3 regions of the Bacillus sp. LJBS17 genome follow, and region 3 is predicted to be linked to each of the others. Evidence: riboswitches for the same ligand, from Rfam matches in the RefSeq annotation. Region 3 holds a riboswitch; each other region holds the start of a gene.
The links. Region 3 has a riboswitch for S-adenosylmethionine ahead of metE (5-methyltetrahydropteroyltriglutamate--homocysteine S-methyltransferase). Riboswitches for the same ligand answer to the same signal wherever they lie in the genome.
Positions count from the first base shown of each region.

Region 1: linked by a shared signal. The riboswitch ahead of metN (methionine ABC transporter ATP-binding protein MetN) and the one ahead of metE (5-methyltetrahydropteroyltriglutamate--homocysteine S-methyltransferase) in region 3 are both predicted to bind S-adenosylmethionine.
Region 2: linked by a shared signal. The riboswitch ahead of metK (methionine adenosyltransferase) and the one ahead of metE (5-methyltetrahydropteroyltriglutamate--homocysteine S-methyltransferase) in region 3 are both predicted to bind S-adenosylmethionine.

Region 1 covers NZ_CP079759.1:3,268,290-3,278,716, reverse strand. Annotated here, with positions in the region: gene KXZ66_RS16970 (3-hydroxyacyl-CoA dehydrogenase/enoyl-CoA hydratase family protein) at 1-1,975, shown strand, start outside; gene KXZ66_RS16965 (acetyl-CoA C-acetyltransferase) at 1,986-3,161, shown strand; gene fadE (acyl-CoA dehydrogenase FadE) at 3,176-4,960, shown strand; gene KXZ66_RS16955 (arsenate reductase family protein) at 5,071-5,427, shown strand; gene gcvH (glycine cleavage system protein GcvH) at 5,494-5,877, shown strand; gene KXZ66_RS16945 (YusG family protein) at 5,933-6,169, shown strand; gene KXZ66_RS16940 (toprim domain-containing protein) at 6,247-6,609, shown strand; gene KXZ66_RS16935 (thioredoxin family protein) at 6,611-6,931, shown strand; gene KXZ66_RS16930 (SCP2 sterol-binding domain-containing protein) at 7,038-7,382, shown strand; SAM riboswitch class I at 7,497-7,603, shown strand; gene metN (methionine ABC transporter ATP-binding protein MetN) at 7,709-8,734, shown strand; gene metP (methionine ABC transporter permease MetP) at 8,727-9,395, shown strand; gene metQ (methionine ABC transporter substrate-binding lipoprotein MetQ) at 9,409-10,233, shown strand; gene KXZ66_RS16910 (carboxymuconolactone decarboxylase family protein) at 10,318-10,427, shown strand, end outside.
Region 2 covers NZ_CP079759.1:3,031,619-3,042,045, reverse strand. Annotated here, with positions in the region: gene ytkD (RNA deprotection pyrophosphohydrolase) at 6-482, shown strand; gene KXZ66_RS15695 (ABC transporter permease) at 509-1,321, opposite strand; gene KXZ66_RS15690 (ABC transporter ATP-binding protein) at 1,296-2,078, opposite strand; gene KXZ66_RS15685 (ABC transporter substrate-binding protein) at 2,091-3,095, opposite strand; gene KXZ66_RS15680 (alpha/beta hydrolase family protein) at 3,247-4,020, shown strand; gene KXZ66_RS15675 (DUF2584 domain-containing protein) at 4,072-4,314, shown strand; gene pckA (phosphoenolpyruvate carboxykinase (ATP)) at 4,353-5,936, opposite strand; SAM riboswitch class I at 6,133-6,271, shown strand; gene metK (methionine adenosyltransferase) at 6,439-7,641, shown strand; gene asnB (asparagine synthase (glutamine-hydrolyzing)) at 7,791-9,689, shown strand; gene alaP (alanine permease AlaP) at 9,825-10,427, shown strand, end outside.
Region 3 covers NZ_CP079759.1:1,363,306-1,373,732, forward strand. Annotated here, with positions in the region: gene proA (glutamate-5-semialdehyde dehydrogenase) at 1-432, shown strand, start outside; gene KXZ66_RS07085 (organic hydroperoxide resistance protein) at 558-983, shown strand; gene ohrR (organic hydroperoxide resistance transcriptional regulator OhrR) at 1,014-1,457, opposite strand; gene KXZ66_RS07095 (organic hydroperoxide resistance protein OhrB) at 1,600-2,010, shown strand; partial or broken gene KXZ66_RS07100 (hypothetical protein) at 2,037-2,213, shown strand; gene guaD (guanine deaminase) at 2,262-2,732, opposite strand; gene metE (5-methyltetrahydropteroyltriglutamate--homocysteine S-methyltransferase) at 2,905-5,193, opposite strand; SAM riboswitch class I at 5,321-5,476, opposite strand; gene isp (serine protease Isp) at 5,609-6,568, opposite strand; gene rsbRB (RsbT co-antagonist RsbRB) at 6,791-7,624, shown strand; gene thiX (HMP/thiamine ABC transporter permease ThiX) at 7,655-8,419, opposite strand; gene KXZ66_RS07130 (ABC transporter ATP-binding protein) at 8,394-10,037, opposite strand; gene KXZ66_RS07135 (ECF transporter S component) at 10,024-10,427, opposite strand, start outside.

The DNA.
Region 1 (10,427 bases), 1.9 Mb from region 3:
CTCAAGCAACACATCCGGCATATCAGTGCAGGAAATGGCTGAAGGCCGGTCGGATGATTTTAAAGCCCATTTTCTCGGAACGCATTTTTTTAATCCCACACGCTATTTAAAGCTGCTGGAGATCATTCCGATTAAGGAAACGGATCCTGATATTTTAAAGTTTATGACAGCTTTCGGAGAAAATGTCCTCGGGAAAGGCGTTGTTACAGCAAAGGACACACCGAACTTTATCGCAAACCGAATCGGGACTTACGGGCTTCTCGTGACAGTCCAAGAAATGCTGAAAGGCGGTTATCAGGTCGGGGAGGTTGATTCGATCACAGGACCGCTGATCGGCAGGCCGAAAAGCGCCACCTTTAGAACGCTTGATGTGGTCGGCCTCGATACATTCGCCCACGTTGCCCGAAATGTGTATGACAAAGCTGATGGCGATGAAAAAGAAGTGTTTCGCCTTCCAAGCTTCATGAACGATATGCTGGAAAAAGGGTGGATCGGAAGCAAGGCCGGCCAAGGCTTTTATAAAAAAGAAGGAAAAACGATTTATGAGCTTGACCCAGTGACGCTTACTTACGGCGAGCGGACAAAAATGAAATCACCGGCACTTGAAGCGGCAAAACAGGCAAAAGGGACAAAAGTCAAAATGAAAGCGCTTATTTATTCGGATGACAGGGCCGGCCGTTTGCTGTGGAATATCACTTCTCAAACCCTGCTTTACTCAGCCGAGCTGCTTGGCGAGATTGCCGACGATATTCATGCGATTGACCAAGCCATGAAGTGGGGATTCGGCTGGGAACTGGGACCTTTTGAGATGTGGGACGCCATCGGCCTCAGGCAGTCAGCGGAAAAGCTCGAGCAGCTTGGAGCAGATATGCCTGGCTGGATAAAAGAGATGCTGGACAAAGGAAATGAAACCTTCTACATCAAAGAGAACGGAACGGTATTTTATTATGACCGCGGCGAATACAGAGCCGTGAAAGAAAACAAAAAACGAATTCATTTACAAGCACTTAAAGAAACAAAAGGCGTGATTGCGAAAAACAGCGGAGCAAGCTTAATTGACCTTGGAGATGATGTCGCCCTTCTTGAATTTCATTCGAAAAGCAATGCGATCGGCCTCGATATCATTCAAATGATCAACAAAGGATTAGAGGAAACAGAGCGGAATTACAAGGGCCTTGTCATCGGCAATCAAGGGAAAAATTTCTGCGTCGGCGCGAATCTCGCCATGATCTTAATGGAAGTCCAAGATGACAACTTTTTGGAAGTTGATTTTGTGATCCGCCGTTTTCAGGAGACGATGATGAAGATCAAATACAGTGCGAAACCGGTCGTCGCCGCGCCATTTGGCATGACGCTCGGCGGAGGAACGGAAGTATGCCTGCCTGCGGCGCGCATTCAAGCGGCAAGCGAAGCCTATATGGGCCTTGTTGAATCAGGTGTCGGCCTCATCCCTGGCGGAGGGGGAAACAAAGAGCTGTACATCAATCATCTACGCCGCGGCCTTGATCCGATGAATGCGGCAATGAAAACATTTGAAACGATTGCGATGGCGAAAGTGTCCGCTTCCGCTCAAGAGGCTCGTGAGATGAACATCTTAAAAGAAACGGATCACATCAGCGTGAATCAAGACCACCTGTTATACGATGCGAAGCAGCTGGCCGCATCTTTATACGATACCGGCTGGCGGCCGCCTGTAAAAGAAAAGGTCAAGGTGCCGGGAGAAACCGGTTATGCAGCACTATTGCTTGGCGCTGAGCAGATGAAGCTGTCCGGCTATATATCTGAGCATGATTTCAAGATCGCGAAAAAACTCGCTTATGTCATTGCGGGCGGAAAAGTGCCGTTTGGTACAGAGGTTGATGAAGAGTATTTATTGGAGATCGAAAGAGAAGCGTTTTTGAGTTTGGCAGGAGAGGCAAAATCTCAAGCGAGAATGCAGCATATGCTTGTGAAAGGTAAACCTTTACGGAATTAGGAGGGAGCTTATGAAAGAGGCAGTCATTGTGTCAGGTGCAAGAACACCGGTTGGAAAAGCAAAAAAAGGATCGTTGGCCACCGTTCGCCCGGATGATTTGGGAGCGATTTGTGTAAAAGAGACACTGAAACGTGCAGGCGGTTACGAAGGCAATATTGACGATTTGATTATTGGCTGTGCAACGCCTGAAGCGGAGCAGGGGCTTAATATGGCGAGAAATATCGGTGCGCTCGCGGGCCTGCCGTACACAGTTCCGGCGATTACAGTTAACCGTTATTGCTCTTCAGGCCTTCAGTCTATTGCATATGCAGCAGAAAAAATTATGCTCGGCGCCTACGATACAGCGATCGCCGGCGGAGCGGAATCCATGTCGCAAGTACCGATGATGGGGCATGTTACCCGTCCGAACCTTGCTTTGGCAGAAAAGGCACCGGAATATTATATGAGCATGGGCCACACAGCCGAGCAAGTCGCGAAAAAATACGGCGTCTCCCGTGAGGATCAAGACGCGTTTGCCGTTCGCAGCCATCAAAACGCCGCTAAAGCCCTTGCAGAAGGAAAATTTAAAGATGAAATTGTACCCGTAGAAGTGACGGTGACAGAAATTGGAGAAAACCATAAGCCTCAGGAAAAACAATTTGTATTTTCTCAGGATGAAGGTGTTCGCCCGCAAACGACTGCAGACATCTTATCGACATTGCGCCCGGCCTTTTCCGTTGACGGGACGGTGACTGCGGGCAATTCTTCGCAGACAAGTGACGGAGCGGCGGCTGTCATGCTGATGGACCGGGAAAAAGCCGATGCTCTTGGCCTGGCGCCGCTTGTGAAATTCCGCTCCTTTGCCGTAGGCGGCGTGCCGCCGGAAGTGATGGGAATCGGACCGGTGGAAGCAATTCCGCGCGCTTTGAAGCTTGCCGGACTTCAGCTGCAGGACATCGGCTTGTTTGAACTGAATGAAGCTTTTGCCTCACAGGCCATTCAAGTAATCAGGGAATTGGGAATTGATGAAGAAAAAGTGAATGTCAACGGGGGCGCAATCGCGCTTGGACACCCGCTTGGCTGTACGGGCACAAAGCTTACACTCTCACTCATCCATGAAATGAAACGGAGAAACGAGCAATTTGGAGTCGTGACCATGTGTATCGGCGGCGGGATGGGAGCGGCCGGTGTATTTGAATTATGCTAAAGGGGGAAAAACAAATGGCAAAAAAAGCGGCTGAAGTACAAAAAGGCGGCGGATTTTTAATCGAGGATGTCACATACGATCAAATGTATACACCGGAGGATTTCACTGACGAGCATAAAATGATTGCGAAAACAACGGAGGATTTCATCGAGCAAGATGTTCTCCCTCATATAGATGATATCGAAAACCACCAATTCGAGCATTCTGTCAGACTGTTGAAGAAAGCGGGCGAACTAGGGCTGCTTGGCGCCGATGTGCCGGAAGAATACGGAGGACTCGGCCTAGATAAAATCAGCTCGGCACTCATCACTGAGAAATTTTCGCGTGCGGGAAGCTTTTCTCTTTCTTATGGCGCGCATGTCGGTATCGGTTCCTTGCCGATCGTCTTTTTCGGGTCAGAAGAACAAAAGAAAAAATATTTGCCTGGACTCGCTTCAGGCGAAAAGATCGCCGCTTATGCTCTGACTGAGCCTGGCTCTGGGTCTGATGCACTTGGAGCAAAAACAACAGCTGTGCTGAATGAAGCAGGAACCCATTATGTATTAACAGGGGAAAAACAGTGGATTACCAACTCTGCTTTTGCCGATGTATTTGTGGTTTACGCTAAGGTAGACGGCGACAAGTTTTCAGCCTTTATTGTAGAAAAAGAGTTCCCGGGTGTCTCCACGGGACCGGAAGAAAAGAAAATGGGAATCAAGGGATCATCGACAAGAACCCTCATTCTGGATCAAGCTGAAGTGCCAAAGGAAAACCTGCTCGGAGAAATCGGCAAAGGGCATGTCATCGCCTTTAATATTTTAAACATCGGCCGTTACAAACTGGCGGTTGGCACAATCGGCGCATCTAAACGCGTCATCGAGCTGTCTGCGGCATACGCAAATCAGCGCCGCCAATTTAAAACGCCGATTGCTGGTTTTTCATTGACACAGGAAAAAATCGGGACAATGGCCTCAAGGCTGTATGCGATGGAAAGCTCTGTATACAGAACCGTCGGGCTGTTTGAAGACAATATGAGCCAGTTCACGGCCGAAGATCTCAAGGACGGCCGGCAAATCGCCAAATCGATTGCGGAATACGCCATCGAATGCTCTCTGAATAAGGTATTCGGCTCTGAAACGCTTGATTATATCGTTGATGAAGGCGTGCAGATTCATGGAGGCTACGGCTTTATGCAGGAGTACGAAGTAGAAAGGGCCTATAGGGATTCAAGGATCAATCGGATTTTTGAAGGCACAAACGAAATCAACAGGTTAATCGTGCCAAGCACCTTCCTGAAAAAAGCGCTTAAAGGCGAGCTGCCTTTATTCGAAAAAGCGCAGTCGCTGCAGGAAGAACTCATGATGCTTATGCCTGAAGAGCCTGGAAGCGGCGTCTTAGAGCAGGAGAAATATATCGTCAAGCAAGCCAAAAAAATTGCGTTGTTTGCTGCCGGCCTAGCCGCGCAAAAATACGGAAAAGCGATCGATCGTGAGCAAGAAATTCTCGTGAACGTAGCGGATATCGTCAGCAATGTATACGCAATGGAATCAGCCGTGCTCAGAACGGAAAAGGCCATTGCCGCACAAGGCGCTGAAAAAGCAGCGCAAAAGGTGCTGTACACAGAAATTTTCGTTCAAGAGGCCTTTAACGAAATTGAAGCGCATGCGAAGGAATCCCTTATCGCAATGGAAGAAGGAGATTCACTCCGCATGATGCTTTCCGCTCTGCGCAAGCTGACGCGCGTAACGCCTAAAAACGTGATTCAGAAAAAACGCGAGGCGGCGGCAGGCATTTTTGAGGCTGAGAAATATACTGTCTGATTGGCCAAGAGCTCCGAATGCGCGGAGCTCTTTTTTAAGAAGCACTGTTTTAGGTTTTTAAAACAAACTGTGTTAAAATAACCTCGATTATTTTATTGAGGGGGAAGAAGATGTCGTTAACTTTTTACTGGTACCCTAAATGCGGAACGTGCCGCAAAGCAAAGAAGTGGCTTGAAGAGCATGGAAAAGAAATAAACGAAATACATATTGCTGAGCAGCCGCCAAGCAAAGAAGAATTAAAAGCGCTTTATGAAAAAAGCGGGCTGGATCTCAAGAAATTTTTCAACACGAGCGGCATGAAATACCGCGAACTCAATCTCAAGGAAAAGCTGTATCACATGTCAGAGGACGAACAGCTCGAGCTGCTGGCTTCAGATGGCATGCTGATCAAACGCCCGCTTACAACAGACGGTGAAAAAGTGACTGTCGGATTTAAAGAAGACCAATTTGAAGAAAACTGGGCTTAATGTAAATTTTTTTTGAAAAGTGTGGTATCTTCTTATTGTAGTGCTGTAAAAAATGGAGGGATTCAATTGAGCATACCAAAAGATTTGCGTTACTCAGGAGAACACGAGTGGGTAAAAGTTGAAGGAGAAAAAGCCAGAATCGGAATTACGCATTTTGCCCAGTCCGAACTAGGCGACATCGTGTTTGTCGAACTTCCTGAAGTGGGCGCTGAAATCAAAGCGGACGAGCCATTCGGCAGTGTTGAATCCGTTAAAACGGTATCTGAGCTTTATGCACCGATTAACGGAACGGTTGTGGAAGTAAACGAAGATCTTGATGACAGTCCGGAATTCGTCAACGAATCTCCGTACGAAAAAGCATGGATGATCGTCGTTGAGCCATCTGACGCTTCTGAAATTGAAAAACTGATGACAGCAGAGCAATACGAAGAGATGACACAAGAAGACTAAAACAGGATAGCCGTAAAAGCAATTGGACACGCTAACGTTATGGGAGGTGTCCAATATGGCTTTCGACAAACAAAAGCTCGATGTCACCAATGACGTGACAGGCCGCTTTCAAAATGGCCGGCTCTCGTTATATCATGATAATGAGATGATCGGCCAAATGACAAGCATGAATGAATATGAGCTTAAGTCCGGTTATTCCTTTGAAAATGAGAAATTTTATAAGACAGCCGATGTGGTCTCTGGAGACGACGCAAAATATGTAGATTGTGACTACGAAAACGGCTGGTGTTAATGTTGGCGGTGAATTTCACTGCCTTCTTTTACAATCTGAACGTTTCAAATTTGACGCGGCAGGTGAACAAGATGAAGATGGATGAGCTGGAAAAGGTTATGATTGTCGAGGGGAAATCAGATAAAGAGAAAATCGAAAGCGTCCTGAATGAACCGGTGCGCATTATCTGCACAAACGGAACAATCAGCCAGCTGAGGCTCGAGGAATTGGCTGACGAGCTTTATGATAAAGACGTCTATATATTAGTTGATGCTGATGAATCAGGTGAGAAATTGAGAAAACAGCTGAAGCGTGAATTTAATGAAGCCTGCCATCTCCATGTCGACAGAGCCTATAAGGAAGTAGCGGCTGCGCCCAGGCACCATATCGCTTCTGTATTGCTGCGTGCGAATCTGAATGTCCATACTATTTTTCTTGAAAGAAAGTCCCGAGGTGTATAGCATGAAAGAACTCCAAGAACACGAACTTGATCACATTGAAGATGATGTGTACCTTCTATATTTATATACTCCGTTTTGCGGCACCTGCCAGCTTGCAAGCAAAATGCTGACAGTGGTGAAAGAAATGCTGCCGGATGTCGCCTTCTATCAAAACAATGTCAATTACTCTCCGACATTCGCAAAAGCGTATCAAATTGAAAGCGTCCCTTGTTTTCTGCTGTTTAAAGGCGGAAAGATGGTCGAAAGAGGATATGCATTTCATTCCGTTTCTTATTTATATGAGCTGATCAAACAAAAATCATCTTCCGCATCCCATTTATGACATATTTCTCAGCATATCCAATGAAATTGTCGTTCGTTTTATAAAGGGGTTCTTGCGACAAAGAGAGAAATGTGTATGTATGACCAACAAATAGGAGGTTGTACATATGGAGAAAGCGGAAGTTTTAGAAGATGAGTATCAGCATCTGTTTTTAAAACCCCTTTTGAATGCCTCAACATTGCTCATTACCTTCCAAGGAGAAGCAGAAGCCTTAACCGTCTCAATAAACGAACAGGGAGAAATGAAAAAAGTTTCTCCGCCCCAAACGTCCAACCTGACCTTTTACGGAAACCAAACGGAAATTATTGATTTATTGCACGGAGACATTTCCCTTCAGCACCTTATTCAGAGCGGAAGCCTCAAAGTAAAGGGGTCATTCAGGGCCCTGTTAAAGCTGGAAGCCATTCTCTGGCTGACAAATGGATTTTTTCAGAGGATTTTAAAAAATTAAAAAATAATAAATTATTATAATAGTAAAAGTTGACATCATTTATTTTATTGACATTTAATCATTCGCCGTGCTATTCTACATTAAGAATTTCCGGACGAAAAAGACTATATATTTCTCTTATCAAGAGAGGTGGAGGGAAGTGCCCTATGAAGCCCGGCAACCATCAACACTGTTGAAATGGTGCCAATTCACACGAAGCGTTCAGCTTTGAAAGATGAGAGAAAGGCATTTTATATAAGCCTTTCTGCTCAAGTGTGCAGAAAGGCTTTTCTTTTGCAGAAAAAACCGGAAGATTTCTTAGAATAGTGTTAAGGCAGGTGATTGCTTTGATCAATCTTCAGGATGTTTCAAAAGTTTACAAGTCGAAACATGGAGATGTCAATGCTGTCCAAAACGTCTCGCTTTCCATTAAAAAAGGTGAGATTTTTGGAATTATAGGATATAGCGGAGCTGGTAAGAGTTCCTTAATCCGTCTGCTGAACGGCCTTGAGAAACCAACCTCAGGAACCGTGGAAGTGGCGGGAACCAAGATTAATGAAGTAAATGGACGCGGTTTAAGAAAAGCACGCCATGAGATCAGTATGATTTTCCAGCATTTCAATTTGCTTTGGTCGCGGACTGTCAGAGATAATATCATGTTTCCTTTAGAAATTGCCGGGGTGAAAAAGAGCGAGCGGATCAAGCGCGCCAATGAACTGATTAAACTGGTAGGTTTAGAAGGAAAAGAAAAATCTTATCCGTCCCAGCTGAGCGGCGGTCAGAAGCAGCGTGTCGGAATTGCCAGAGCGCTTGCAAACAATCCGAAGGTTCTTCTTTGTGACGAAGCGACATCAGCATTAGATCCGCAAACGACAGATTCAATTCTGGATCTATTGTCCGATATTAATGAAAGACTCGGTTTGACGATTGTGCTGATTACGCACGAAATGCATGTCATCCGCAAAATCTGCAACAGAGTCGCCGTCATGGAAAACGGCAAGGTGGTCGAAGAAGGCGAGGTTCTCGATGTCTTCAAAAATCCAAAGGAACAAATGACAAAACGATTTGTTCAGCAGGTGACAGAGCCGGAAGAAACGAAAGAGACGCTTCAGCACCTTCTTGATGATACAGCATCAGGAAAAATGGTTCAGCTCACATTTGTCGGTGAGTCAGCTGAACAGCCTCTGATTACAGAGATGATCAGAAACTTCAATGTCAGCGTCAATATTCTGCAAGGGAAAATTTCGCAGACGAAGGATGGGGCTTACGGTTCACTGTTCATCCACATTGACGGAGACGAGGAAGAAGTGCAAAACGTGATCCGATTCATTAATGACAAACAGGTGAAAGCAGAGGTGATCACGAATGTTTGAAAAATACTTCCCAAACGTTGATTTAACTGAATTATGGAACGCGACATATGAAACACTTTATATGACGCTGATTTCTTTACTGTTTGCTTTTGTCATCGGGGTCATCCTCGGCTTGCTGCTCTTTCTGACGAGCAAAGGAAGCCTCTGGCAGAATAAAGCGGTCAACTCTGTGATTGCGGCCGTTGTTAACATATTCAGATCGATTCCGTTCCTTATTTTAATTATTTTACTATTAGGTTTTACGAAATTTTTAGTCGGCACGATCTTAGGGCCAAACGCCGCATTGCCGGCGCTGGTAATCGGCTCGGCACCATTTTACGCGCGCCTTGTTGAAATCGCGCTGCGTGAGGTGGATAAAGGTGTGATTGAAGCCGCTAAATCAATGGGCGCGAAAACGTCTACGATTATTTTCAAAGTGCTGATTCCGGAATCAATGCCTGCTCTTATTTCTGGCATTACGGTTACTGCCATCGCTTTGATCGGCTCAACGGCAATTGCCGGAGCCATTGGTTCAGGAGGCCTTGGAAACCTTGCGTACGTAGAAGGATATCAGTCTAATAACGCTGATGTTACCTTCGTTGCTACTGTGTTTATTTTAATCATCGTGTTTATTATTCAAATCATCGGTGATCTAATAACAAATATTATAGACAAACGATAAGGGAGGATTTACATTGAAAAAGCTATTTTTGGGTGCATTACTGCTTGTATTTGCAGGAGTCATGGCTGCCTGCGGTTCGAATAACGGCGCTGAATCCGGCAAGAAAGAAATTGTCGTTGCGGCAACAAAAACACCGCATGCGGAAATTTTAAAAGAAGCTGAACCATTGCTGAAAGAAAAAGGCTATACGCTGAAAGTGAAAGTGCTTAGTGATTACAAAATGTACAATAAAGCTTTAGCTGATAAAGAAGTGGACGCGAACTACTTCCAGCACATTCCTTACCTTGAGCAAGAAATGAAAGAAAACACAGATTACAAACTTGTGAATGCCGGCGCTGTTCACTTAGAGCCATTCGGTATTTACTCTAAAACATACAAATCACTGAAAGACCTTCCAGACGGTGCGACAATCATTCTGACAAACAACGTTGCTGAACAAGGACGTATGCTTGCAATGCTTGAAAACGCTGGATTAATCACTCTTGATTCTAAGGTAGAAACAATTGACGCAACACTGAAAGACATTAAGAAAAACCCGAAAAACCTTGAATTCAAAAAAGTGGCGCCTGAATTAACGGCAAAAGCATATGAAAACAAAGAAGGAGACGCGGCCTTCATCAATGTAAACTATGCGATCCAAAATAAATTAAATCCTAAAAAAGATGCAATTGAAGTAGAATCAACGAAAAACAACCCATACGCTAACATCATCGCAGTAAGAAAAGGCGAAGAAGATTCTGCAAAAATAAAAGCGCTGATGGAAGTTCTTCACTCTAAAAAGATCAAAGACTTCATCGAGAAAAAATACGACGGAGCTGTGCTTCCTGTATCTGAATAAGACTGAAACCCCGGATGAGAATTCCGGGGTTTTTTTCGCGTATTTTCCTAAAAGCTGTTCATAATAAAAAGGAATGTTAAACAGATGGAGGGATTTTCTTTGAATCAAGACAGAGGAAGCATGCAGGACGCGTTAAAACAATATAAACATGGTTTAGGCACATTTGAACAAAAGATGCCGCTGATGGGAAGAAA
Region 2 (10,427 bases), 1.7 Mb from region 3:
TAAACATGTACGAGTTTAAAGATTATTATCAGAATACTGTTCAGCTTTCCTTTGACGATCAGCCTTTCTCGGACAGCCCGAAGCATGTCTGGGTGATTTGCCGTTTTGGCGGCAAATGGCTTTTAACAGAACATGAGGACAGAGGCTATGAGTTTCCAGGCGGGAAAGTAGAGCCGATGGAGTGCGCAGAAGAGGCTGCGCTCCGGGAAGTAAAGGAAGAGACGGGCGCGAGAGTCAAAAGCCTCAAGTATCTCGGACAGTATAAAGTTCTCGGAAAAGAAAAAGTGATTGTAAAAAATATATATTTTGCAGATATAGAAAAGCTTGAAAAGCAGGCTGATTACTTTGAAACGAAAGGCCCGGTTTTGTTTCACGAGCTGCCGGAGAACCTTTCCCGCAATAAAAAATTCAGCTTTATTATGAAGGATTCCGTTCTTCCGATCAGTTTGAAAAAACTGAAAGAATCTGGATGGATTGAATAAAAAACCCGGCACATGTGCCGGGTTTTTTATGTCCTCCCCTTCGTCCATTTCTTTTCCAGCAGCTCGACGCCCTGATACATCAGAGTGGCGAAGATGGCGATGATCAGCAGGCTTAAGAAGACGAGTGTAAAATTGAAGACTTGGAATCCGTAAATAATCATATATCCTAATCCGACCTTCGAAACGAGGAATTCCCCTACAATGACGCCAACCCATGATAAACCGACGTTCACTTTTAGTGTTGAAATAATCGCGGGGGAGGATGCAGGCAGTATGACTTCTTTAAAAATAACCCACTTTTTTGCGCCGAATGTTTTCATGACTTTCGTATAGTTTTCGTCGACCTCTTGGAAGGCGGTGTAGACAACGATGGTTGTGATAATGACGCTGATGATGGCTCCCATCGCAATGATGCTGATAAAACTGGGACCGAGCGCGACAATCAGGATCGGGCCTAGGGCCACTTTCGGCATTGCGTTCAAAATCACAAGATACGGATCTAAAATTCTGGCAAGTCGGTTAGACCACCATAACAAAGCGGCGAGACACGTGCCCATAAACGTCCCAAGCAAAAAGCCAAGCACCGTTTCAAATAAAGTGACGCCGATGTGTGACAGTAAAGAACCGTCACCAAGTTTCTCCAGCAATAATCGCCACACAGCTGATGGAGAGCTGAAGATCAGCGGATCGATCCAGCCCTGCCTGCTGGAGATTTCCCAGCCCGAGAAAAAGAGAATAAATATGGCAAGCTGAAAGGAATGGACCTTCCACTTTTCCTTTTTCTGTTTGAATTGATACTGCTCGTGAAGCAGATCAATGGTTTCTTTGCTGTTTCTCAAGAGAATTCAGCTCCTTCCATATCGTTTGAAACAGTGTCTGGAAGGAAGGTTCCTGACGGGCGTCAAAAGGCAACATCGCGGCCAATTCCTTAGGAATGGTAAAAATCTGATGGATGGTGCCCGGCTGATTTGAAAATAAAAAGATCGTATCGCTCATCGCTATCGCTTCCCCTATATCATGAGTGACAAGCACTGCTGTTTTTTGATATTCCTTTAATGTGCGGAATACCAGGTTTTCCAAAGACAGCTTTGTCTGAAAATCAAGCGCGGAAAATGGCTCATCCAGCAAAAGCAGACTAGGGTTAGGCGCAAGTGTTCTTGCAAGCGCAGCCCGCTGGCGCATCCCGCCTGACAGCTCTTTCGGATATTTTTTCTCCACATCTATGAGGCCGAACTCCGGCAATAGACCGAGTGCAGCGGCTTTGCTTTCTTCTGTCAGCGTGTCGGCGATTTTTAAACCGAGAAGCACATTTTCCTCGATAGATTTCCAGGGAAATAAGTAATCCTGCTGAAGCATATAGCCAATATTATGTTCTTTTTGATTCGGCTCACGGCCTTCAATCAGAACTCTGCCTTCTGATGGCTCAATCAAACCGGCAATAATGGAAAGCAGTGTTGTTTTTCCGCAGCCGCTTGGGCCGAGAAATGAGATGAAATCACCTTTTTCGGCATCGAAATGAATATCCCGCACAGCCGTTGTTTTTTCTTTAATAGAAAAATAAGTATGGGTTACATGGTCGACATGTAAGAAAGACATAGATGGCGCCTCCTATTTCTCCGAGGTGACTTTTTCAGCAATTTCTTTATTTACAAGCTGATTGTATGGAATGTGCTTCGGCAGTTCTCCCGATTGATCCATAATGGTTTGGAGAAGCTCCCATTCTTTTTCGTTAAGCAGAGGGTCTGGTGAATATGAATGCTGTTTTTTATAGCGTTCAATGGATGTTTCGATGACGTCTGGGTCGGTATCATCAAATTCATCTTTAATGGCATCTGTGATGTCCTTCGCAGAATGGTTTTCAACCCACTGTTGCGCCTTATAAATGGCCTTTGTAAACTTGACGGCTGTGTCTTCATTTTTCTTCAAATAGCTTTGTTTCGCCATAAAAGTCGTATAAGGAACCTCTCCTGATTCTTCTCCGAATGAAGCCACGATATGGCCGATGCCTTTTTTCTCAAAGAGAGAAGCCTGCGGTTCAAAGAGCTGTACATACTCACCGGTTCCAGAAGCAAACGCATTGGCAATATTGGCGAAGTCTATGTTCTGGATGAGGTCTATATCCTTATGCGGGTCAATCTTATGTTTGTTCAGTACATACTCGCCGACCATTTGCGGCATGCCGCCTTTTCGCTGACCGAGAAACGTTTTTCCTTTCAACTGATCCCAGTCGAAGTGTTCAACATCTTCTCTCGCGACAAGAAACGTTCCGTCTGTCTGAGTCAGCTGGGCGAAATTAATGACGGGATCTTTAGCCCCTTGCGCTTCGACATAAATAGATGTTTCTGACCCGACAAGCGCGATGTCGGAGCCGTTGGAAAGAAGCGATGTCATCGTTTTGTCTCCGCCCCAGGTCGTATTCACATCGACATCAAGCCCTTCTTCTTTAAAAAACCCTTTAGACTCAGCAACATATAAAGGTGCGTAAAAAATTGAATGGGTCACTTCAGCTACCTTGACTTTTGTGAGCGTTTCTTCCTGCTTGCAAGCCGCCAGGGCGAACATCAGAAAGATACTGCCGACACAGGCGAAGCTCAGCCTTAACCATCTGTTCACATAGACAACCTCCTTATTTCGCATCAAGTTAATATCCTTTTTTGCTTTACATATCGTATGATGGGTATAAAAATGTGTGAATGCCTAACCAGGTTCTCCGGATGTAATTTTGGAGTAAGGAAAGCATATAGAAAAAAAGGAGGCGGCTGTTTTGATTGTAGAGAAAAGAAGATTTCCGTCGCCAAGCCAGCATGTGCGTTTGTATACGATCTGCTATCTGTCAAATGGATTACGGGTTAAGGGGCTTCTGGCTGAGCCAGCGGAACCCGGACAATATGACGGATTTTTATATTTGCGCGGCGGGATTAAAAGCGTGGGCATGGTTCGGCCGGGCCGGATTATCCAGTTTGCATCCCAAGGGTTTGTGGTGTTTGCTCCTTTTTACAGAGGAAATCAAGGAGGAGAAGGCAATGAGGATTTTGCAGGAGAAGACAGGGAGGATGCATTTTCTGCTTTTCGCCTGCTTCAGCAGCACCCAAATGTCAAGAAGGATAGAATCCACATCTTCGGTTTTTCCCGCGGCGGAATTATGGGAATGCTCACTGCGATCGAAATGGGCGGGCAGGCAGCTTCATTTGTTTCCTGGGGAGGCGTCAGTGATATGATTCTTACATACGAGGAGCGGCAGGATTTGCGGCGAATGATGAAAAGAGTCATCGGCGGAACACCGAAAAAGGTGCCTGAGGAATATCAATGGAGGACACCGTTTGACCAAGTAAATAAAATTCAGGCACCCGTGCTGTTAATCCATGGAGAAAAAGACCAAAATGTTTCGATTCAGCATTCCTATTTATTTGAAGAGAAGCTAAAACAACTGCATAAGCCGGTGGAGACGTGGTACTACAGTACATTCACACATTATTTCCCGCCAAAAGAAAACCGGCGTATCGTGCGGCAGCTCACACAATGGATGAAAAACCGCTGACAGTGAAATATGTTATGATAAAGAAAAAAGAGAACGAAAGGGGATTTCACTTTGGGAATGCCTGTTGAATTTAATACACTGATTGTGACAAAAGGAAAAGAAGTTCGCATAGATGAAAATATATTCACGTTAGAGAAGGACGGATACCGAGTATATCCGATGGAGATTCCAATGGATGTACGCAAAACAAAGTTTGGCGAAAAGTCAGGCACAGCTGAAGTGCAGAAGCTTCAATGGGAAGAAGGCCGGACCATCATTACATACAAGCTGACTTCTTTGCATTCCGTCAATTAAAACAAGCCAAGAGCATAATTGCTCTTGGCTTTTGTTTTTTATACGAGAGGGCCGCCTGCCTGGGCGATGGCATCGGTATGTGCGAACTTTTTAAAGTTCTCTTTGAATTCATTTGCAAGGTAGACTGCTTTTTCTTTGTATTCTTCCTTGTTGGTCCACGTATTTTCAGGCTGAAGGATATGATCAGGAACGCCAGGAACATGTGCCGGAATGTGCAGGCCGAAAATATCGTCAGTTATCATTTCAGCATCCTCTAATTTACCTTCAATCGCTGCTTTGACCATTGCTCTAGTGTAAGAAAGCTTCATTCGTTCGCCTGTGCCGTAGCCGCCCCCGGTCCAGCCGGTATTGACTAAGAAAACGTCTGCGCCGTGTTCATCGATCTTTTTGCCGAGCATCTCAGCATAGACGTGAGCAGGAAGCGGCAGGAAAGGTGAGCCGAAGCATGTAGAGAACGTCGTTTCAGGAGACGTGACACCACGTTCGGTTCCGGCGAGCTTACTCGTGTAACCGCTCAAGAAATGGTACATCGCCTGCTCCTTCGTTAGTTTGCTGATCGGCGGCAGGACTCCGAATGCATCAGCCGTCAAAAATACAATTGCTGACGGATGGCCGGCCATGCTTGGAGTCACGATGTTGTCAATCATATGAATCGGGTAAGCTGCCCGCGTGTTTTCAGTATAGAAGGAATCATCATAATTGGCTTCGCGTGTATCTTCGTCAACAACGACATTTTCGAGAACAGACCCGAAACGGATCGCGTTAAAGATTTGCGGCTCCTTTTCCTCGCTTAAATGAATGCACTTAGCGTAGCACCCGCCTTCAATATTAAAGACACCTGTATCAGACCAGCCATGTTCATCGTCACCGATCAGCTTGCGGTCAGCATCTGCCGACAGGGTGGTCTTGCCTGTTCCTGACAGTCCGAAGAAAAGGGCGACATCGCCTTTTTCACCGACATTGGCGGAGCAGTGCATAGATAAAATATCTCTTTCAGGCAGCAGGAAATTCATAATGGAGAAAATGGACTTCTTCATTTCACCGGCATACTCAGTTCCGCCGATTAAAATTGTCCGCTTTTCGAAAGAGACAATAATAAACGTTTCGGAATGAGTGCCGTCTGTTTTTGGATCCGCTTTGAAATGCGGAGCAGAAAGAATGGTGAACGGCTGCTCAACTGTTTTCTTATCATTTCCTTCCGGACGGATAAACAGCTGCCGCGCAAATAAATTGTGCCATGCGAACTCATTTACGACAGTGATCGGCAGCCTGTATTTCTCGTCTGCTCCGGCAAATCCTTCGAAAACAAACAGCTCATCTCGCTCCTTTAAATAGCTGACAACTTTCGTGTACAGCCGCTCAAACGCTTCTTCTGAAATCGGCTGATTCACCGGGCCCCAATCGATCTTATTTTTCGTGCTTTCTTCCTCCACGATGAATTTATCTTTAGGTGAGCGTCCTGTGTAAGCGCCTGTAGTCGCACGAACAGCACCTGTGGATGTTAAAATGCCTTCGTTTCGGGAGAGGACTTTTTCTGTTAGCTGTGCTGCAGATAAATTATGACGCACATTTGGACATGTTAATAAGGCTTGTAAATCAGCGGTCAAATCAACTGAGTTCATATGAAACCTTCCTTTATCGTTTTTTGTGTTTTGCTAATTGTGAATTAGTATAACATATATTTTCAAATAGTCTATACTATTTATTATTTTTTGTGTGTGCATTTCCATTGTTTTCCCTCAATATAGGTGCCTATTTCTTCTGAATCATATTGACATTGCAAACCCTTTTACGATAAGATATTTCATTGAGCGGATACTCTTATCCCGAGCTGGCGGAGGGACAGGCCCTATGAAGCCCAGCAACCGGTTTCTCTGTTATTTATTATGTTCAACTGAGTGAGACAACCAAGGTGCTAACCTGTTGCAAGGTTGTATGATTCCTTGAGCGATAAGAGTGAAAGGCACAAAGACCAAACCCTTTCCTCGATGGAAAAGGTTTTTTTATTTCATAAATATGCCAATTAACATTCTCTAATATAACTGTACATTGTATAAGAGGGAGCGAGTTCCGTATCATATATACAAGGTCTTTCGGGAGGCCTTGTGCAGGAGGAAGCAAATCATGAGTAAAAATCGTCGTTTATTTACATCAGAATCTGTTACGGAGGGGCATCCGGATAAAATCTGTGACCAGATTTCTGACAGCATTTTAGATGAAATTTTAAAGAAAGACCCTAACGCGCGTGTTGCTTGTGAAACATCTGTGACAACAGGTTTGGTTCTTGTAAGCGGAGAGATCACAACTTCTACGTATGTTGACATTCCGAAAACGGTTCGCCAAACCATTAAAGAAATCGGATACACACGTGCAAAATACGGATTTGATGCGGAAACTTGTGCGGTTTTAACATCAATTGATGAGCAGTCTGCTGATATCGCGATGGGCGTAGACCAAGCGCTTGAAGCCCGTGAAGGCACAATGAGCGACGAAGAAATTGAAGCGATTGGTGCGGGTGACCAAGGATTAATGTTCGGTTATGCGTGCAACGAAACGAAAGAGCTTATGCCTCTTCCAATTTCACTTGCCCATAAATTAGCCCGCCGCCTAAGTGAAGTCCGTAAAGAAGATATTCTTCCGTACCTTCGCCCTGACGGCAAAACACAGGTAACGGTTGAGTACGATGAAAATAACAAACCAGTCCGCATTGACGCGATTGTTATTTCAACTCAGCATCATCCTGAAATTACACTTGAGCAAATTCAGCGCAACATTAAAGAACATGTCATCAATCCGGTTGTTCCTGAAGAGCTGATTGATGAAGAAACAAAATATTTCATCAACCCTACAGGACGTTTCGTAATCGGAGGCCCTCAAGGGGATGCGGGACTTACAGGACGCAAAATCATCGTTGATACGTACGGCGGCTATGCACGCCACGGCGGAGGCGCGTTCTCAGGTAAGGACGCGACGAAGGTAGACCGTTCTGCAGCTTATGCGGCAAGATACGTTGCGAAAAACATCGTTGCGGCTGAGCTTGCTGATTCTTGCGAAGTACAGCTTGCTTACGCGATCGGTGTTGCACAGCCTGTGTCAATCTCAATCAACACATTCGGTTCAGGAAAAGCTTCTGAGGAAAAACTGATTGAAGTTGTTCGCAATAACTTTGATTTACGACCTGCCGGCATTATCAAAATGCTTGATTTGCGCCGTCCGATCTACAAACAAACTGCTGCGTACGGCCACTTTGGACGTCACGATGTTGACCTTCCATGGGAGCGCACAGACAAAGCGGAGCAGCTGCGTAAAGAAGCGTTAGGAGAATAATTTTATAGCCGCTTACTGGTTAAGCGGCTTTCCCTTTTTTATCGTTGTATTCATGTTTATTTTTTTACATAACTGTGAAACCAAATACTATTCACAGCGTCTATAAATAGGGGTTCAATGATGACAATTTTAATTATGGAGGCAATACTATGTGTGGATTTGTCGGGGTTTTTAACAAGCATCCGTTAGCTCAAACCGCTGATCAAGAAGAACTAATCAAACAAATGAACCAAATGATCGTTCACCGCGGTCCTGACAGTGATGGATATTTCCATGATGAGCACGTCGGCTTCGGATTCAGACGGCTCAGCATTATTGATGTAGAAAATGGCGGACAGCCTTTATCATATGAAGATGAAACATATTGGATTATCTTTAACGGAGAAATCTATAACTATATTGAACTGAGAGAAGAGCTTGAAGCAAAGGGGTACACATTCAACACGGATTCGGACACAGAGGTTCTTCTTGCGACTTACCGTCACTATAAAGAAGAAGCGGCGTCCAAACTGCGCGGTATGTTTGCCTTTCTGATTTGGAATAAAAACGATCATGTGCTTTATGGGGCAAGAGATCCATTCGGCATTAAACCGTTGTACTACACAACGATCAATGATCAGGTTTATTTTGCCTCAGAGAGAAAAAGTTTAATGGTTGCTCAGAATGATATTGAAATAGATAAAGAGGCATTGCAGCAGTACATGTCTTTCCAATTTGTTCCTGAACCAAGCACGCTTGATGCCCATGTGAAAAAAGTAGAGCCGGGTTCACAATTCACAATCCGCCCGGACGGCGATATCACATTCAAAACGTATTTCAAAGCGAACTTCAAGCCGGTTCAGACTGAAGAAGACAAGCTTGTGAAAGAAGTCCGAGACGCGATCTATGACTCTGTAAACGTTCATATGAGAAGTGACGTTCCTGTCGGTTCGTTTCTGTCTGGCGGGATTGATTCTTCCTTTATTGTGTCTGTTGCGAAGGAATTTCATCCAAGCTTAAAAACATTCTCTGTCGGCTTTGAACAGCAGGGCTTCAGTGAGGTTGATGTAGCGAAAGAAACGGCAGCGGCGCTGGGCATCGAAAATATCAGCAAAGTCATTTCGCCTGAGGAATACATGAATGAGCTTCCGAAGATCGTATGGCATTTTGATGACCCGCTAGCTGACCCGGCAGCGATTCCGTTGTACTTTGTTGCAAAAGAAGCGAAAAAACATGTTACGGTTGCTTTATCAGGTGAAGGAGCGGATGAGCTCTTCGGCGGATATAACATTTACCGTGAACCGCTTTCGCTTAAACCGTTTGAACGGATTCCGTCCGGCTTGAAAAAGATGCTTCTGCACGTTGCTGCCGTTATGCCTGAAGGTATGAGAGGAAAGAGCCTGCTTGAGCGCGGCTGTACTCCGCTTCAAGATCGTTATATCGGTAACGCGAAAATCTTTGAAGAGTCTGTCAAAAAGCAGCTGTTGAAGCATTATAATCCGAACCTTTCATATCGCGATGTGACGAAGACTTACTTTACGGAAAGCAGCTCGTACAGCGATATCAATAAAATGCAGTATGTCGATATCCACACTTGGATGCGCGGCGACATTTTGTTAAAGGCGGATAAAATGACGATGGCGAATTCTTTGGAACTGCGTGTGCCGTTCTTGGATAAAGTCGTATTCGACGTCGCTTCAAAAATTCCTGATGAGCTGAAAACGAAGAACGGCACGACGAAGTATCTTCTTCGCAAAGCCGCTGAAGGAATTGTGCCTGAGCATGTATTAAACCGCAAAAAGCTCGGTTTCCCTGTACCGATCCGTCATTGGCTGAAAAACGAAATGAACGAATGGGTGCGGAATATTATTCAGGAAAGCCAAACGGATGCTTATATCCATAAGGATTATGTCCTTCAGCTTCTTGAAGACCATTGTGCGGACAAGGCTGATAACAGCCGTAAAATCTGGACTGTACTGATCTTTATGATCTGGCACAGCATCAATATTGAAAAACGGTATATGCCTGAAGAGCTGAGCCATCAGCCTAAAGAAGTCATCTTTGTGTAACAGACAACAAGGCTTTCGAGTAGTCGAAAGCCTTGTTGTTATCCTTTTATTTCTCCATCATCATTGATTTACCCAATCCGTACGGAATATTCAGAAAAATGATATAATGATATTTTTTTCTAGGGGAGAAGAAGCATGCAAAAACAAAAACAAGAGCTGCACCGCGGACTCGAAGAAAGGCATATTTCTTTAATGTCTTTAGGAGCTGCTATAGGAGTAGGGTTGTTCCTCGGCTCCGCATCAGCTATTCAATTAGCAGGGCCTGGTATTTTGGTAGCGTATGCCGCAAGCGGCCTGGTCATGTTTTTTATTATGAGAGCGCTTGGGGAAATGGCCATTCAAAAACCGGTCGCAGGCTCCTTCAGCAGGTATGCGCGTGATTATTTGGGACCGCTTGCAGGCTATTTAACAGGGTGGAACTACTGGTTTTTATGGGTTGTCACCTGTATGGCCGAAATTACTGCTGTCGGTATCTATATGGGGTTCTGGTTTCCTGACGTGCCAAACTGGATTTGGGCGTTATCGGCACTGGTCATTATGACGGGTGTTAATTTCCTGGCTGTCAAAGCTTACGGTGAGTTGGAATTTTGGTTCGCATTGATTAAAATTGTTGCGATCTTATCCATGATTGCTGTCGGTTTATTGATGATTATTGCAGGAGTCGGCAATGGGGGCATTGCCACTGGAATCAGCAATTTGTGGAACAACGGAGGATTTTTCCCTCATGGTTTAAAAGGG
Region 3 (10,427 bases):
AAAGAATTGCTGGACCAGCTGGAAAACGCGGGAGTTGAAATTCGCGGTGATGAATTGGTGTGTGAACTTCATCCTTCAAGCAAACAAGCATCAAAAGAAGATTGGGAAACCGAATTTTTAGCGCCTGTCCTCAGTGTAAAGACGGTTGAAAACGTCCAAGAAGCTGTGAAGCATATCCAACAATACGGCACCAATCATTCAGAAGCGATTTTAACTGAAAATGACAAAAACGCGGCATATTTTCAAACGGCTGTCGATGCTGCCGCGGTCTATCATAACGCGTCAACCCGCTTTACCGACGGCTTTGAATTCGGCTACGGAGCCGAAATCGGCATCAGCACGCAAAAGCTTCATGCAAGAGGACCGATGGGGCTTCCTGCACTGACTTCTACAAAATACATCATTAAAGGAACTGGGCAAATCCGTGAATAGCGGGGCAAAGTTCAATGAAAAAGCTTATCTCATTACGAGATAAGCTTTTTTATACGCGAAAAATTGACATTTCAAATTTAATTGTGTACAATTTAATTGTATAAAATATATTGGGGGAATGAAAAATGAGTCAGCCATTATTTACCGCAACTGTTTCAGCGGTAGGAGGAAGAGAAGGAAAGGTCATTTCATCAGACCGCGTTCTTGAGCTTGATGTCGCAATGCCGGGGACACCGAGAGCCAAGAAATTAGAAAAAGCGACAAATCCAGAGCAGCTGTTTGCAGCAGGTTATGCAGCTTGCTTTGACAGCGCCCTGCAGCTTGTCGCAAGAACAGAACGGGTAAAAGTAGAGACAGAGGTTACAGCAAATGTTAGCCTGTTAAAGGATGAAGCGGACCAGGGCTATAAGCTGGGTGTGACGCTGCAAGTAAAAGGAGAAGGAGTCAGTGCATCAGAATTGGAGGCGCTTGTGAAAAAAGCGCACGGCGTCTGCCCGTACTCAAAAGCAACCTCCGGAAATATTGATGTGACACTTGAAGTTGCTGAATAAATAAAAAGAGGATGCCTGTACAAGGCATCCTCAATTTTTTTGATGAAGTGTTTCCAGCAATGTATATAGAGCGGATTTTAACTGTTTGAGATCCTCCCCAGACTGCTTTGAGAGCCCCAGAATTGTCTCTGGAATGTCAGCCGCTTTTTCTTTTAATAACGCTCCGTCCTCTGTCAGGCTGATCAACACGGACCGCTCATCCTCTTCAGATCTTTTTCTCGTAATCAAACCCTGTTGTTCCATTCGTTTAAGCATCGGAGTGAGCGTTCCTGAATCTAAATACAGCTGTTCGCCTATTTTTTTGACAGTAAGCGTTTCATGTTCCCATAACAAAAGCAAAGCCAAATATTGAGGGTATGTTATATTCAGCTTATCAAGCAGCGGCTTGTATTGCTTTGTCATTTCCCGCGAACTTGCATATAGCAAAAAACATAGCTGATTCTCCAATTTCATATGATCAAATTTATTTTCCATTTTGTTCACCAACTCTTTTTTGTCATTCGATTCTATTGTATCTGAAAAACCTCACTTTTCCTATTCTCGGCAAACATAGCATGTTTAAAAAGATCAGAAAGGGAAATATAACAACTAGATACAAATAAGGAGGTTGGGAAATATGGCACTATTTACAGCAAAAGTAACCGCGCGAGGCGGACGAGCAGGACATATTACATCAGATGACGGTGTTCTTGATTTTGATATTGTCATGCCAAATGCCAAAAAAGAAGGACAAACCGGCACAAATCCGGAACAGCTCTTTGCGGCAGGGTATGCTGCATGCTTCGGCGGCGCGCTCGAACACGTAGCCAAAGAGCAGAATATCGAAATTGATTCGGAGATTGAAGGGCAGGTCAGCCTCATGAAGGATGAGAGCGACGGCGGGTTTAAAATCGGTGTCACACTTGTTGTGAACACGAAAGATTTAGATCGGGAAAAGGCACAAGAGCTTGTCAACGCCGCTCATGAATTCTGTCCTTACTCAAAGGCAACCAGAGGAAATGTTGATGTAAAACTAGAATTAAAATAATGACCGGCATCCTGAGTGTTCTCAGGATGTTTTTTGGTGTCGGAGCATGCGGGGCGGGCACAGATTTATGATAAAACTTCAGAGAAGCGTTTGAAGCATGCCTTTAAACCAAAAGTTACAGGTGAAGCGGGCGGCTGGCTCGGTGTCTGCCAAGCTGAATTCCGGCGCGCATGATTGCTGTTTTGTATTTGCACAGGGCATAGCGCTACTTGGAGAAATAACAAGGACCAGGCCGCGCATGCCTGATCCTTTTAATATTCTTTCTTATTGGCGAAGTTCCGCCATGCTTGAAACGGGGATAAATGCTCTGTTAGTGTCACTTGATAAAAGGGGATCGATCTTTCTTCAGCAGGTTTATCAATTTCTTTATAAATGAATGAATCATCAAACCCGGCTTCGGCAGCGTCTGTGTGCTCAGCTGCATAGAAAACGGCTTTAGGCCGGGCCCAGTAGATGGCGCCCAAGCACATTGGGCATGGTTCACAGCTCGTATACAAAATGCAGTCATCAAGCTGGTATGCTCCTAGCACCTTACAGGCTTTTCGAATAGCTGTGACTTCCGCGTGGGCAGTCGGATCATTGCTTGTTGTGACGTTGTTCTGTCCCTCTGCAATAATGGCTCCGTCTTTCACGATAACGGCTCCAAAAGGCCCGCCGATTCCTGCATTCACTCCTTCACATGCGAGAGTGACAGCCCGTTTTAAGAACGTTTCATGATTCATCCCAATCCCTCCTGTCAATAGAGTGTTATTAGTATAGCCGAAAAAAATGCAAAGAACATTCTTAAAAAAGTGCAAAATAAACAAAGTAATTGGGGGATTTGCTAAAATAAGAAACTATTGTGGCTGTATTATAGAAAAAAACCATCTGCCAAATGCAGATGGTTTTTTCAAATTATACTAGCTGTGTCTGCTGTGCTCTTGCCTGTTTTGCAGCTTCAACCATGTTTTTCAATGCTGCAACCGTTTCTTCCTGCTGTCTTGTTTTCAATCCGCAGTCTGGATTTACCCAGAAGCGGTCAGTCGGACAGACGGCAAGCGCATCAACGATAATATTGTACATTTCTTCAGTTGACGGCACACGAGGGCTGTGAATGTCATATACACCAAGGCCAAGCCCTTTCAAATACGGGTGGTTTTTTAAGTAATCTAAAAATCCTCCGTGGCTTCTGCTATGTTCGATTGTAATCACATCGGCATCAAGATCATTGATTGTATCAACGATATCTTCGAAGTTGCTGTAGCACATATGTGTATGAATTTGTGTCTCGTTTTTCACGGAAGAAGTGGTTAATCTGAAAGCTTCTGCCGCCCAAGTCAAATACTCATCCCAATCGCGGGTTTTTAATGGAAGGCCTTCACGCAGCGCTGGTTCATCGACTTGAATGATTTGAATGCCTGCGTCTTCAAGCGCTTTAACTTCTTTGCGAAGGGCAAGCCCGATTTGGAAGGCGATTTCTTTCCTCGAGATGTCGTTTCGAGGGAAAGACCAGTTTAAGATTGTAACCGGGCCCGTCAGCATTCCTTTTACATGCTTGGAAGTCAATGACTGTGCGTAGACTGTGTCTTTCACTGTCATCGGTTCAATAAATTCAACATCTCCGTAAATGACTGGCGGGCGGACACAGCGTGAGCCGTATGATTGAACCCAGGCATATTTAGTGAAGGCGAAACCGGCCAGCTTTTCACCGAAGTATTCGACCATGTCTGTCCGTTCAAATTCGCCGTGAACAAGGACATCAAGCTCCAATTCTTCCTGAATATCAATCCATCTTTTTGTTTCCGCATTGATAAAGTTTTGATACTGTTCATCGGACCACTCAGCTTTCCGCCATTTTTGGCGTGCGCTCCGCACTTCAGCAGACTGCGGGAAGCTGCCGATCGTTGTCGTCGGCAAAAGCGGAAGGCCGAGAGATTCATTTTGCAGGGCTAAACGTTCTTCAAACGGAATCGGGCGCTTGAAGTCTTTATCAGTTAATTGCTCAAGCTCTTTCTTTTGTTCAGAATTGGCGCCTGTTGCAAACTGTTTAAGCGCCTGGATATCAGCCTTAGCCTGCTGAATCTCTTCGCTGATCGCCGCTTTTCCTGATACTAAGCCTTCTTTCAAAGCTGTCAGCTCGGCCAGCTTTTCTTTTGCGTAGGATAATCCGTTCAATAGGTCTTTTTCCAAATGCTCATCAGGGTGTTTCGCTACTGGAACATGCAGCAGGCTGCTGGAAGGCTGAATCCACAGTTCATCAACTTTTGCAATGCTGAGAATATCAAGAACGGCATCGAGACGCTCTTCAAGGTCCGCTTTCCAAATGTTGCGTCCGTCGATAACGCCGGCTGCCAGCACTTTATCTGTCGGAAAGCCATGTGTTTTAAGCTGTTCCAGGTTTCTGCCTTTGTCGTGAACGAAATCAAGGCCAATTCCCTGAACCGGGTAAGAGATCAGCTCTTCATAAGCATCAACAGAATCAAAATACGTCTGCAAAAGCACATTCAAGGATGAAAGCTCACTTGTAATGCTTTCAAATAATTCTTTTGCACCGCGGACATCTTCACTAGAGGCGGTAACGAGCGCCGGCTCATCGATTTGAACCCATTTTACGCCTTCTTCTTCAAGCTCTTTCAAAAGCTGTACATATAATGGCACAAGTCGTTTTTGGATCGCTTTTGCTTCAGACGGTTCATAGCCTTTAGCAAGCGTAACGAACGTATAAGGGCCGACAATCACAGGCTTTGTTTCCACACCGTATTCCTGTTTGATCCGGCGATAATCTTCGAGTTGTTTGTTTCTTGTCAGACGGAACTCAATGCTCTCGTCATATTCCGGAACGATGTAATGGTAATTTGTATTAAACCATTTTGTCATTTCACTAGATACGGCGTCTTTGATTCCGCGGGCGATAGCGAAGTATGTATCGGTAGCGTCAGTCAAATGTCTGAAACGTTTCGGGATCCAGTTGAAGCTGACTGCTGTGTCGAGTACATGGTCATACTGTGTGAAATCAGAAACAGGCACAACATCAATCTGCTGGTCAATTTGTGTTTTTACTGCGGATAAAAATAGTTCGTCGATTTGCTTCAAAAACGTATCTTTATCAGTACTGCCTTTCCAATACGCTTCAAGTGCTTTTTTCCATTCCCGGTTCAGTCCGATTCTCGGAAATCCTAAATTCGATGTTTTGATGGTTGTCATTGTTTCTCCTCCTTTATATGTAAAACACTCTCTTTAACCCGCGGATACAGGCTGCTAAGAGGTTTTCTCACAACAAAAAGCCTCTTTCCCATGAGAGAAAGAGGCTTTTCTACGTAAAACACTGCCTCTCTCATCTCTCAGACACAATCTGATGGAATTAGCACCGTGCCTTATGAGACATCAGTCTCGGCGCGAAAAGCAGTGCGCCCCATTTCACAATGGTATTACGGTCGGTTGCTGTTGGGGTCAAAAGGCCAATCCCTCGCCCAACTCTCGATAAGAGAAAATGTTATTAATTTTTTGAAAAGTTGAATCATTTGTTGGTAATCTTAACAGTAATTCAAATTCATTGTCAACATAGAATTTGAAATTTTTATTTACATGATGTGGTGTATATTATATAAGAAAAATAATCTTATAGGGTCAACAAATGTGATTGCTCTGCTTTTTCTGCGAGCTCATCAGGAGCTGTTAAATACAGGAATCCATTTCCTGCCAGCGTTTTTGCAATATCAAGAGGAAGTGTCCTGCGGATTAGCTGTGCGAAAACCTCAGATTCAGAAAGCTTTCTTTGAAATGATTCTTCTTCATAGCTTTTGATTAAAGCAAGCGCACCGCTGACATGAGGGGCAGCCATTGAAGTGCCGGTCAGCTTACCGTACTTCTTGTTGGGAAGGGTGGATAAGATGTTTTCTCCTGGTGCCACAAGGTCAATCTCTTTATTTGCGTTAGAAAATTCTGATAATTCTCGCGCTACAGAAACAGATCCAACTGCAATCACTTCATTATAAGCTGCGGGGTAGGAAAGCTCTTCTGTGCGTTCGTCGCCGTCACCTTCATTTCCCGCTGCACAAACGACAAGCACTCCGTTTTTCACTGCGTTTTTCACTGCTTCTTTTAGCTCTGGCACATCGCTTGGCCCTCCAAGGGACATTGAGATGATGTCGACTTTCTGTTCCACCGCGTAGTTGATGCCGTTAATTATCCATTCGTATTGTCCGCTGCCGTTCTCGCCGCCAAGAACCTTCACAATCAATAGGCTTGCCTCAGGCGCGACTCCGGCAATGCCTCCGTTTGAATCATTAGCTGCAATTGTTCCGGCGACGTGTGTGCCGTGTCCGTTGTAGTCGGAAATCGCATCTTCCTTGCCGCCGTCGTCATCCGTGAAGTTCTTTCCGCCGATGATTTGATTTTTTAAATCAGGGTGGCTTGTGTCGCAGCCCGTGTCTAATACAGCAACTTTAATATTTTTGCCTTTTACCCCTTTTGCCCACATTTCTGGCGCCTTAATCACTTTAATGCCCTCAGGAAGCTCGTTTACATCCATGATCTGCTCATTCGTCACATACGGGATCAAGCGGATTTCACCATTCATAAAAAAGCCCTCCTTTTTTATGCTTTCAAGTGGATTCAAGGGTGTTGCCTCATATTATATGAAAAAAACAAGCGCTCGGACAGAGCCATTTGAAGCATTTTGAAAAAATAGGATACACACCAAAGAATTAGTAATTTTCAAAATATTGGATGGCTTCGGCGTGTATGACTGGGATTCAACTGTAAGTCAAGTTATAATAGTGTTGGGGAAAGGAGCAGTGTCATGAAACTGAATGAAAAATTATATGCATTTTTTTCAGAGCATGTGGAACAAATGGCCGAGGAATGGATTGAAACGATGGAGGAAAGTGATCCGAATTCGCTTTACGCCCTACATAATGCAACAGTAACGGAAGAATTGAAAGAGCAGGACAGAGAATTTTACCGGCATCTGAATTACATGTATGTTTTACCGGAAAAACAATTTCTCGAAGAGTTTCAAGAGTGGGTCATTGAGCTGACCAACGATCAAAAACATCTCGACACACCGGTTCAGTATGTCATTCGGGAGTTTATGAGAAACAGGAGATTATATACGAAGTATTTTGAGAAGTTCGCAGAAGAAAATGAATCAGCGTTTGAACCGGGAGAGAAGCAAAAATGGGCTGATTTGATTGTAAAAGTATTTGATTTCACCATATATACATTCGTTGATCACGCTGAAATGAATGCCAAGCAGCAATTAAACGCCCAAAGAGAAATGATATTGGAATTAAGCTCACCTGTCATTACCCTGAGCAAATCAACAGCTCTGCTGCCGCTTGTCGGTGACATTGATACCGAACGGGCGAAGTTTATTCTGGAAAACACGCTTCAAGCTTGTGCGAAAAGACGTGTGGAGCATCTGTTAATCGATCTGTCAGGTGTTGTTGTGGTGGATACGATGGTGGCGCACCAGATCTTTAAATTGATTGAGGCGCTTAATCTGATCGGTGTCCGGTCAACCCTGTCAGGAATCAGGCCTGAAATTGCGCAAACTGCTGTACAGCTGGGGATTGACTTTTCGAATATTACTATTAAAACCAACCTTGCCCAAGCATTAAACTATCATCAATAAAAAAATCCGCTATCTGTGATAGCGGATTTTTTATGATGCGAAACATAAAGATACGAGAAAGGATCCCGCGAATAATAAGAGGACGAGGCAAAAGAACACCCAGTCGCGCCGGTTCACGCTCAATGTCCTGTAGTATGTCCGGTTTCTGCTTCCTGTAAATCCTTTCGATTCCATCGCAAGCGCTGTCCGTTCCGCTTTTCTGATGGCGCTTGCCAATAGCGGTATGGTATATCGTTTTAACGCACCGATTTTATTCATGATGCCGCTCTCCGCCGCTCCTCCTCTGATTTTATGAGCCTGCTGAATCAGCTGGACCTCATCCTTTAACAGCGGAAGAAAGCGAAAGCCTGCAATGACACCGTACGCGAGCTTAGGTGAGAGCCTGCACTGCTGGACAAGGCTCAGCATAAATAAAATCGGATCGGTTGTAAAAACAAACATCATCGATAAGGCGGAAAAGCATAAAATACGAAACCCGAGAGAGATGCCGACAGACACATTATCGCTGTTAATTGAGATAGGGCCTGCTTGAAACAAAAAATTATCCGATGTTGTCGGCACTTTTCCAAAAACTGCGGCTGTCCACACGCATCCGAATGCTAAAATCAAAAACGGAATCGTAAACAACAACCATTTTTTCAATGGGATTCCGGCCGCCAGTAAAACGCCCGCAACGATGATGATATAAAAACATGCCGGAGTGTAAGGGTTGTAAATAAACGACAGCATGACGACACAACAAAAAACCGCCGCCGCTTTCACAGTCGGATTAATGAGATGTAACGGTTGCTTCATCACGCACCTCCTCTTGAAATGCCATCCATTCATATAGAAGGGGAAGGGTGAGCTTTGCTTTTTGAACAAGCCCTGTTTCTTGAGAAAACAACTGCGCTGGAGATCCGTCAAAGGCCAGGCCTGTATCGTGAAGCACAAGCACGCTGTCAGCATACGAAGAGACTAGCTCCATATCGTGTGTAATCATAAGGACAGCAGTTCCCTCTGCCTTGATACGTTGAATCATTTCCATGCATTCAGCCGCCGTGCGGGCATCCTGGCCAAAGGTTGGTTCGTCTAATAATAAAACCTTTACGTCATGCATGAGCATAGTAGCTACGCTCAGTCGCCGTTTTTGCCCTTGGCTGATCGCAAACGGATGATGATCAGCCAAATGCGCAAGACCAAAACGCTGCAGCAGGTGTTGCGCTTTTTTCTCAGTTTCAGCATTTGCTTTCTGGCCGAACAGAAGCTCGTCATACACCGTATCGGTGACGAATTGATGCTCAGGGTTTTGAAAAACAAATCCCATCCGTTTACGCAATTCTTTTTCTTTATATTTCTGCAGCGGCTGATCATAGAGAAGGATTTTGCCGCTTTGCGGTTTCATGAGACTGGCCAGAACTGATAGGAGCGTCGATTTTCCAGTTCCGTTCGGACCGACAAGCGCCGTTAAAGAGCCTTCGCGCAACGAAAAGCTGATGTCTTTGAAAATCGCCTGCTGTCCTCTCGCGAACGAAAGGCTGCTGACTTCAAGCACACTCTCCCCAGAAGGGGCTTTCTTCTTTTTGACATGCCCGGCAGGAATAGGCTCTTTGAACAGCATCTCTTTTGATAAAGTAAACGGCATACTCAGCTTTTCCTGCAGATGACAGACCTTTGGAATGGCGATGCCCAATTTCTTTAGTGTCTCCGCTTCATGCTGAAATAGATTTTTCGTCAGGCCATCCAGTGCCTTTTTGCCTGATTTGTCGAGTACGATCGTTCTCTCAATCCAAGGCGCCCATTCATCAAGCTGGTGCTCAATGACGAGGAGGCTGAAACCTTTTTCCCGCTGAAGATCCTTCATCAGATGAACGAACTCCCGAGCTGAGAAAGGGTCTAAAAGAGAGGTCGGCTCATCTAAAATAATAAGCTCAGGCTCCATCGCCAAAATACAGGCGAGAGCCACTTTCTGCTTTTGTCCTCCTGAAAGGGTTGAGATCATTTTTTCTTTTAAATGGGTAATGCGTAATTTTTCTAATACGGCGTTGATTTTCTCTGTCATTTCTTCTTTTGGAATTTGCAGATTTTCCAGCCCGAACGCTATTTCGTCCTCCACCGTCAGCATGCAGAACTGCTGATCAGGATCCTGAAAAACGACCCCGGCATGCTGAGTAATCGTTTCGGAGGTTTCAGCATCTGTGACCGGCTTTTGAAATAGAAATACATGTCCGGACTGAATGCCGTCGCAAGCCTCCGGATATAGACCGTTTAAACAAAGGGCGAGCGAGCTTTTACCGCATCCGCTCGGTCCTAATAATAAAACACATTCTCCTTTTTGAAGCTCAAACGAAATGTCTTGAAAAACCGGTTTCTCGTCTTCTTCATAAGAGAAGCTGAGCTGCTCAACCGTCAGAAGCTCATCAAAGGCTTGCATGTTCTGACGCCCGCTTCCGTTTCTTTTTCAGTTCCTTTCCGAGTGCCATTCCGTTTAACACACCTGTATAAGCGAGAGAGTCGCTGACAGCTTTTCCGAGAAGCCCCGCCAAAAGCGCGCCGGAAATGAGGCGGATCACAAGCATAATGAGCAGATAACCTGGTGAATAGGCTGCATAGCCAGAAACAAAGAGATCATAGATAAAGCTGGCTACTGAAGACCCCATACCGGCCAGCATAAGGACAGGGAGAGAGTATGCTTTCCAGCGTGTTGCAAGAAATACAGCCTCAGCCCCGAGCCCTTGAACAATGCCAATGACGATGACCATCGGGCCAGACGGATTTCCCAGCAGGCACTCAACGAGAGCGGCAATGATTTCAGAAACGAGCG